DNA from 2 places in the Arthrobacter sp. TRD_SC_6 genome. Region 2 is predicted to be linked to the other one. Evidence: riboswitches for the same ligand, from Rfam matches in the RefSeq annotation. Region 2 holds a riboswitch; the other holds the start of a gene.
The links. A riboswitch is a leader RNA that binds a small molecule or an ion and turns the genes downstream of it on or off. The one in region 2 is predicted to bind cyclic di-AMP.

Region 1 (4,405 bases), 1.4 Mb from region 2:
GATGCGCAGCTGGTTGCGTCCAAGCTTCCGGTAGGGCTCGACGTCGACAATTCCGTTGGCACGCAGGGTCTTCGCGATTGCTGCGGCGTCAATGGAATCGTCAAAGTCAATTGTCGCGATAACGTTCGACCGGTCCGCCGGATCCAACACGTACGGGGTGGCAACCGCGCATTGCTCCGCCCAGCTGTAAACCCGCCCGGCGGAGTCAGCGGTGCGGCTCGAAGCGAAGTCGAGGCCGCCGTTGCCGTTGAGCCACTCAATCTGTTCGTTGAGCGTGACCAGGGTGCCAAGAGCGGGGGTGTTATAGGTCTGGTTCAGCCGGGAGTTGTCGATGGCTGTCTGCAGGTCCAGGAAGTCCGGAATCCAACGGTTGGACGCCTTGATCGAGGCGGCACGCTCTATCGCGGCGGGGGAGAACAGCCCAAGCCAAAGGCCACCGTCGGAGGCGAAGTTTTTCTGCGGTGCAAAGTAATAGACGTCCGCCTGGGACACATCGACGGCAAGGCCGCCGGCCGCCGACGTCGCATCGATGGCTATGAGCGCGCCGTCGTCGGCTCCGTCAACCCGGTGGACGGGGGCCGCGACGCCGGTGGAGGTCTCGTTCTGCGGCCAGGCATAGAAGTCGACGCCGGACTCGGCAGCGGGCTGCGGGCGGGTTCCGGGATCGGCCTTGATGACTGTCGAGTCTCCAAGGAACGGCGCCTTGTTAGTGGCGGATGCAAATTTGGATCCGAACTCGCCAAAGGACAGGTGCTGTGCCTTTGCGTTCACCAGCCCGAACGAAGCAACATCCCAGAACGCTGTTGAACCGCCGACGCCGAGCACAACCTCATAGTCCGAGGGTGCCTGGAAGAAATCCATGAGTCCGGAGCGGACTGAGCCCACCAGGTTCTTGACCGGCGCCTGCCGGTGGGAGGTCCCGAGCAGTGTGCCGCCCGCCCGAACCAGGGCGTCAACCTGGGCGCTGCGCACCTTCGAGGGCCCGGCGCCAAACCGCCCGTCTTTGGGCAGGATCTCAGTGGGGATGCGGATGTCAGGTGTATTGCTCATAGTCGCTCCAGGACGGTTCACGGCAGTGTTGGGGTCGAGACCCATTCTGCACCAGCGTCCACAGGGGCAGTACATTGTGACCCATTTCCGCTGAACCGCTGCAACGGTTTCGGGTGTTGCCCGGAACAATCGGAACAAGGACCGGCGGATAGGTTAACCTTGTGTGGCGGTAGGGATGACGACGGCGAACCAGCGAGCGGGAACCCCCAAGCCGTGCAATCGACGCTAAACCCGCACCAGGGCCTAGGAGCTGAACCCGCATGACGGACCTCATCGACACAACCGAGATGTATTTGCGGACCATTCTGGAACTGGAAGAGGAAAACATCGTCGCGCTGCGGGCTCGCATCGCAGAGCGCCTGCGGCACTCGGGACCAACTGTCTCCCAGACAATCGGCCGGATGGAACGCGACGGCCTTGTCATTGTCACCGGAGACCGACACTTGGAACTGACTGAACTCGGGCGGCGCAAGGCCACTGAAGTGATGCGCAAGCACCGGCTGGCTGAGCGATTGCTCTCCGATGTCATTGGCCTTGACTGGGCGTACGTGCACGATGAAGCGTGCCGCTGGGAGCACGTCATGAGTGAGCGCGTGGAGCGCCGGCTCTATGAGTTGCTTGGACAGCCGAAGGAGTCCCCATACGGCAACCCGATTCCCGGCTTGGAGGCAATTGGCGGGGAGCCCTCTGAACAGCCCATGCCAGGCGTCCTCAGCCTGACGCAGGCGATGGCCACCTACAGTGCGGGCTCGGCGGTCACGCTCAAGCGCCTTGCCGAGCCGATTCAGGTGGACCCCGAATTGCTGATGCAACTCGATGAAGGCGGCTTGCGCCCCGGGGCTTCGTTAAGCCTGGAAGTGGTTGGCGACTACGTGTCTGTGCGTGTGCCGGGCGTGCAGGGAGCGCTTGAATTGCCACCGGAGGTAGCCTCGCATGTCTTCGTATCCGTTCAAGAGGCGCCTGTCACTTCTTCCGGCCTCCGCTGAATAGGCGCAGGTTATCCACAGTTTGGTAACGGAATGATCACTTCTGCGTTGCCTGCTCTATAGTGGAAAACTGACGCTGATACTTCGGCGTTACCCAATCCGCTTGCCTAGCCCTGTCTGCGGATTGCGTGCTGAGACTTATTGACAGGGGCGGAGGACCCACCAGTGGTCACCTGATTTGGTGGCCTTGGGGTGAAGCTCAAAAGGATGTATCTGGCTGAGCCGAGTTTTCTCATACTCGAATCCGACAGCTAACTTCGCAGGCAGCAAATGAGAAAGGGTTTCCTTGTCTAACACCGCTACTGGGCGCCGCCGTGCCAGTGCCCCGGTTGCTGAAGTGCGGCCACGCGACGCCCACCGGCGTGAACGCGCGGCACGGGTAGCTGCCGACCAGGCAACGTCTCTGGCCTCCACTGCTGTATCTTCCGCCGCGATGCCAGCCACCTCCGCCGAGCGCCGCCGTGCCCTCGCCGAACGCGCCGTCACGCTCGCTGCGTTGGAACCCGGGGTCGAGAATGCGCTGGAACTCTTCGCAGCAACTCCCACCGGGCAGGCCTCCATCGAGCCCGTTCAGGCGTCCCTCCCCAGGCCTGCGGCCACCATCGCCCGGCCACCTGCACCCGTTGTCCCGCCACGAAACGCTATGCCCGCTGCTAAGTCCAGCGCCGCTGCGTCCTTCATTGATGCCCCTGAGGTCATAGTGCAGGCCACGGACTGCACGGTCGTTGTCCCACTGAGCCGCCGCGCCGCCCGCAACGGCTACACCGCTCCCGCCACCGGAATGTTGCCAAGGGACGCGCAGCGCCGTGAGCGCCGCCGTCGTGCCGTTACTGCGCGTCGCGATATCTCCTTCACTGGGTTGAGCCAGAAGGTGGCCATAGCTGCTGCGGCGTCGGGCATGGTCCTGACAGTGGCAATCCCAACTACAGCAGCGGTTGGACCAACCGACCTGCAGCAGGCCTCCCAATCCGAGCCAGTTGCCGAAGCGCCGATCCAGGCCGCAATGAGCGCCGAGGTTACCTTTGACCGCGCTGCCCTGCACGGCAGGTTCGACCCTGACGCAAAGCTCGCGGAGATCGTGGCTGCATCCGGAAGCAAGATCGTCGCGGCCGAGTCGAGGGGATCATTGGAGCCTCCCCTGGACAACGTGGTGATGACTTCACCCTTCGGAAACCGCATCAGCCCCATCACGGGCGCCGGCGAGCTCCACACCGGCCAGGACATGAGCGAGGCCTGCGGGACGTCCGTGAAGGCCGCTGCCGCGGGCACTGTGACGTTCGCTGGCTGGCATGGCTACGGCGGAGGCAACAGGGTAGTCGTTGAGCACGGTAACGGCTTGGAAACCACCTACAACCACCTCTCCGCAATGGACGTGACCGTGGGCCAGGCTGTCGGACGGGGCGAGGTCATTGCCCGGGTTGGCAGCACGGGCGCGTCGACCGGATGCCACCTCCACTTCGAGGTCATGATTGAGGGCCAAAACGTCGACCCGCTGGGCTGGCTGTAGCCACCGCACACCGTGTCCGGTTACGTTTCGTAACCTCAGACACACCGTTCCGTGATCGGAATGTGACATACCGACCGATCTGATGTACCGTTCAACTCGTGCCAAATCGTAGGGGGTTTGGCACTCTCGAGCAGATCGCCTAGCTCTGCCACTGCCCGAGGTCCGTTCGCAACAATCGCATGGCAGAGGCGGGGGAACCAATTGTGGGCTTCGCAAGAAGTCCTTGGGGTTAAGTCGCTGGATCATAATCCGCGGCCGGGTGACTCCCATCCGAATCCGACAGCTCACCTCGCAGGCGTAGGGAGAGGCAACTCAACGTGTCAAATAGCTCTGCGCTCGGACGCCATCGTGCGGTTCCGGCTCACACAAGCTCGCTCGCAGCAATTTCGAAGGCGGTTTCCTCGAACGCCGGATCAGTCGGACGGCAGGCAGCGGTCATCGTCGCAGCTTCCGGACTGGTCCTCACCGCCGGACTCCCGGCTCACGGTGCAGGTGAAGCACAGCGCTCCGCTCAGGCCGTGAAGACCCTGAGCACCGTCGAATCCACAATCGTCACCGCATCTGCTGATGCAACCGTGACCTTCGAGCGCGCAGCCGTTGCAGCCGTGGCAGCTCCGGTCGTCGAAGCGCCTCCTGAAGCGGCGCCGGTTGTCGCAGTTCAGGCCGAGGCTATCGAGGTAGCACCCGTTGCAGAACTCCAGGCCGCACCGGTTGCCGTTGAGGCAGCACCTGCAGTCGAGGTTGAGGCAGCACCCGCAGTCGAGGCCGAAGCAGCCCCCATCGAAGCTCCGGAGCCAGTCGAAGCACCTTCCGCCAGCGGAATCGGCGCAGCGCTCGTTGGATCGGCATACTCGCAGATCGG
Region 2 (4,405 bases):
TCCCAGTGGAAGGCCACTGCGCCCAAACTGGTGAAGACGGTGGAGAACGGTCGCGTCACCTACAGCCTTTCCCACCAGGCCAAGGTTGTCACCGACTCCGCAGGCACCGAGTTGTTCCTTGAGTACAAGGGCCGCAAGGTCGCCGACGTCTAATTGCTGCACGTGCCGGTTCTCCGGCGCCCGCAGCATTGATCGGAAGCGTCGCCTGGCGTGGAAAATATAGAAGATCTTTCGAAGCGTCTCGGCGTCATCATTGATGCCGGGACGCTTCGTCTTGCCCTCACGCACCGCTCGTATGCCTACGAGCAGGGCGGTATCCCCACCAATGAGCGCCTCGAGTTCCTCGGTGACGCGGTGCTCGGCCTGTCCGTAACGGATGCCCTCTACCGCGACAACCCCGGCCTGTCCGAGGGTGAGCTCGCCAAGCGTCGTTCCGCCGTCGTCAGCACCCGTGCGCTTGCAGCCGTTGCACGCCGGATCGAGCTGGGGCCGCACATCCTTTTGGGCCAGGGGGAGAAACTTACCAACGGTTGGGATAAGTCCTCCATCCTCGCCGACACCATGGAAGCTGTCATCGGCGCGACCTACCTCAGCAACGGGATGGAACCGGCGCGATGCCTGGTCATGAGGCTCATTGGCCCCGTCCTTGAAGACGCCGCCGCGCTGGGCGCAGGGACCGACTGGAAAACCAACATCCAGGAGATCGCCGCCGCGGAACGCATGGGCGTTATCGACTACAGGGTCACCGGCTTCGGCCCCGATCACGACAGACGCTTTGAGGCTGTGCTCGTCATCGGGGGCACAACCTACGGGTCCGGCGCCGGACGGTCCAAGAAAGAAGCCGAGCAGGAAGCCGCTGCCGCCTCCTGGAAGCTCCTCAGCATAACTGAGGAAGCAACCGCCCTTCAGCCTCGATCCGGCGAACCGGCCGGTTCCCGCTCCCAGCCCTGACGTCGGCAGTGCTAACTCCAACGGCCACACTGACGTCGTCAGTTCCGCCTGGAAGTTCCGGCGATGCCTGAGCTTCCCGAAGTCGAGGTGGTACGGCGCGGCCTCGTCCGCTGGGTGCGGGGCCGGACCATCGAAGCGGTTGACGTTATAGACCCGCGTTCCATCCGTCGCCACGCCCTTGGCGCGGAGGACTTCCGCGGGAACCTTTTGGGGGCGACAATCACCGACGCGGTGCGCCGCGGCAAGTTCCTCTGGATGCCCTTGGCTGCACCTTCGGACTACGACGATGGCGAGGACGACGACGCCAGCCAGGTCCCGCTGTCGTCCGGCGTGGATTCTTGGGGGCCGGAAGAGTCGCAGCCTGGGGGAGCAGGCCGGGCCCGAGTCGCCCTGATGGCGCATCTGGGAATGAGTGGGCAACTCCTGGTCGAGGACGCCGCGCAGCCGGATGAGAAGCACCTCAAGGTGCGGCTGCAGCTTTCGCAGGTATCCGGGGGCGCCGCCCTTCCCTCGGAGCTTCGGTTCGTGGACCAACGCATTTTTGGCGGGTTGTTCGTTACGGACCTGGTTACCACTGCCGACGGTATGCCCGGCGGGCAGGGAGAGCTCCCCGAGGCGCTCGTGCCGCTGGCTGCGTCGCATATCGCCAGGGACCCGCTGGATCCCGCGTTCTCGTTCGATGGTTTCTTCCTACGACTGAAGACGCGCAGGACAGGTTTGAAGCGCGCGCTCCTGGACCAGACACTGGTTTCCGGGGTAGGCAACATTTACGCAGATGAAGCGCTGTGGGCGGCCAGGCTTCATTACGCGCGGGCCACGGACACCATCCGCCGCCCCGAGGTCGTCCGGCTGATCGGCGCCTGCCGGTCAGTGATGGAGCGCGCTCTCGAGGCGGGCGGCACAAGTTTCGACTCCCTGTACGTCAACGTCAACGGTGCGTCGGGGTACTTCGAACGCTCGCTCAACGCCTACGGAAGGGAGGGCCTTCCATGCCGCCGTTGCGCCGAAGCTGGCCTCGAATCCCGGATTCGCCGGGATCTCTTCATGAACCGCTCGTCCTACTACTGTCCACAATGCCAACCTAGGCCCCGGAACGGCCGCTGGTGACACGCCAAACGTGACAAAGCTAAGTAAGCTGACTAGGTTCGTTGATTGAATGTCCTCAAAGACGCCTCAAGACCTCAGGAGCAATGCAATGAAGAACAAGCTGGTTTTCGCCGCTGGTATGGCTGCAGGCTACGTGCTGGGTGCCCGCGCAGGACGCGCGAGTTACGAGCAGATCAAGGTCAAGGCCAAAGATCTGTGGAACAACCCGAAGGTTCAGGAAACGGTGACTGACGCCACCGAGGCTGTGAAGGCCAAGGCTCCCGAGGTGCAGGCACAGGCGGAGCAGGCGTTGAAGAAGGCGCAGGAAGCCATGCACCGCTCCGGCAGTGAAGACAAGCCGAAGGACTCCACGGATCAGTACAAGATCTAGTTTGTGTCGAGGCTTCTTGCAGCGAATTGACAGCATGCTGTGCTCGTGATCAAAACGTGACATTTCAACCAATGGAATGTACCGTTGATATCAAGCCGGGTTCCTAAGCCCGGCTTCCTCCTGGCAGATTGCCTAATCCTGTCGCTGTCGGGGGGCCCGTTCGCTAGACATCCGACAGGAGCGGGGGAACCAGATAGCGGGCTTCATTCCCGAAGCCCTAGGGGTAAAGACGCAAAGTTTTCCGCGCGTCCGGGTGGCTCCCATCCGAATCCGACAGCTAACTCCGCAGGCACTGGGAGAGGCCCTTTCCGTGTCCAAAAACCGTCATATCGCGCGCCACCGCGCAACTTCCCCAAGCACTATGCAGATCGTTTCGAAAGCGGTCAGCACCCACGCCGGAACGGTCGGCCGTCCAGCCGCTGCCGTTGTGGCAGCGTCGGGGCTCATGTTCGGAGCAGCCCTGCCGGCAAGTGCCGGCACCACTGCTTCAGAAGGCTCGTTCCAGGCTGCTGAGGCCACCGCGCAGGTGTCCGTGCAGGCTGCGGTAGCTCCAGTACCTGCCGCTCCGGCTCCGGCCGCCGCACAGGCAGCAAGCGCGCCGACCCACACGGTGCGCTCCGGTGACACCCTCGGTGCCATCGCTTCGAACTACGGAGTCAGCCTTGATGCGTTATTCGCAGCCAACGGCCTTGGCTGGGATTCCGTCATCTACCCCGGTCAGGTCATCAGCCTCTCCGGCAGCGCAGCAGCGGCACCAGCTCCTGCCGCTCCTCAAGCGGACACCTGGGTGCAGGCAGCGCCAGTGCCGGCACCCGCGCCGGCTCCAGCGCCCGCAGACACCAGCACAATGGGAATCACCACCGCCTCAAGCAACATCACCGTTGCTGACAGTGCAGGCAGTGCCACCGGTGCAAGTGTTCTCGCCTCAGCACAGGCCCAGTTGAATGCCGGAGCTATCCAGGACTGCACCCGCCTGGTCGAGATCGCACTTGGCACGGGAGATCTTGGACCCATGCAGTTCGCTTCGCTGGGCACGCGGGTAAGTTCACCTGCTCCAGGCGACCTGGTCATCACCAGTGGTCACGTAGGTGTCTACGCAGGCGGCGGAATGGTCATCAGCAGCGGCATGAACGGTGCAAACCTCACCATGCAGCACCCACTGAGTGACCTGCCCGGAGCGTTCTTCGTGCGCGTCTAATTATCAGAGTGCGGCTAGGGAGGATCGGGAAACTGGTCCTCCCTTTTCGCATGCAATCCCGACTAGACCCGCCCGCCGTAGTGCGCGGCAAGGCGGGCAAAGCCTTCATCGAGGCTCACTCCCGGCGTCCAGCCAAGCAGGTCACGGGTCTGCCGCTGGTCGAACCAGTGTGCGGTGGAGAGCTGTTCGGCAAGGAAGCGCGTCATCGGGGGCTCGCCGTCCGCGTTAGCCCCGCGCCACACTTTCTCCACAGCGGATCCGGCTGCTCGTCCCAGCCAGGCGGGCACGGACAACTGTGGCGCCCGAACCCCACCGGCCAGGCAGATCCTGGCAAGCAGTTCCCCAATCGGCCGCGGCTCACCGTTGGTGATAACCAGGGCAAGGCCCCTCACCCGGTCAATGGCGGCCAGCGCTGCGACAATGCCACCTGCAGCGTTATCAATGTACGTGGTGTCCACCAGGGCCGTTCCACCCCCGAGCAACGGAAGCCGTCCGGTACGCGCCCGGGTCAGCACACGTTCGACCAGTTGCGTGTCACCCGGGCCCCATACGATGTGCGGGCGCACGGCGGTGACCGCCATGCCGCCGTCATCATTCCGGGCGAGGGCCAGGAGTTCCGCCGCGGCCTTGGTGACGGCGTAATGACCACGCGCGCGGACGGGGTCAGCGGGCTGAGCGCCGGCGCCGACTAGGGAGTGCCCGGCGTGTGCAACCGAGGGCGAGGACACGTTGACGAACCGCCCGACACCGGCCGCGCGCGCTGCATCAAGCAGGCTCCG

Region 1: it holds a riboswitch for cyclic di-AMP, as region 2 does, so the genes downstream of both, ACWA1U_RS07295 (M23 family metallopeptidase) here and ACWA1U_RS13490 (LysM peptidoglycan-binding domain-containing protein) in region 2, are expected to answer to the same signal.

What each region holds. Positions count from the first base shown of each region.
Region 1 is NZ_CM143953.1:1,490,387-1,494,791, forward strand. Features, by position in the region: gene serC (phosphoserine transaminase) at 1-1,050, opposite strand, end outside; gene ACWA1U_RS07290 (metal-dependent transcriptional regulator) at 1,311-2,036, shown strand; cyclic di-AMP (ydaO/yuaA leader) riboswitch at 2,156-2,318, shown strand; gene ACWA1U_RS07295 (M23 family metallopeptidase) at 2,323-3,543, shown strand; cyclic di-AMP (ydaO/yuaA leader) riboswitch at 3,701-3,855, shown strand; gene ACWA1U_RS07300 (NlpC/P60 family protein) at 3,861-4,405, shown strand, end outside.
Region 2 is NZ_CM143953.1:2,844,811-2,849,215, reverse strand. Features, by position in the region: gene rpmF (50S ribosomal protein L32) at 1-153, shown strand, start outside; gene rnc (ribonuclease III) at 211-951, shown strand; gene mutM (bifunctional DNA-formamidopyrimidine glycosylase/DNA-(apurinic or apyrimidinic site) lyase) at 1,015-2,058, shown strand; gene ACWA1U_RS13495 (YtxH domain-containing protein) at 2,147-2,428, shown strand; cyclic di-AMP (ydaO/yuaA leader) riboswitch at 2,558-2,730, shown strand; gene ACWA1U_RS13490 (LysM peptidoglycan-binding domain-containing protein) at 2,739-3,626, shown strand; gene ACWA1U_RS13485 (NAD-dependent epimerase/dehydratase family protein) at 3,689-4,405, opposite strand, start outside.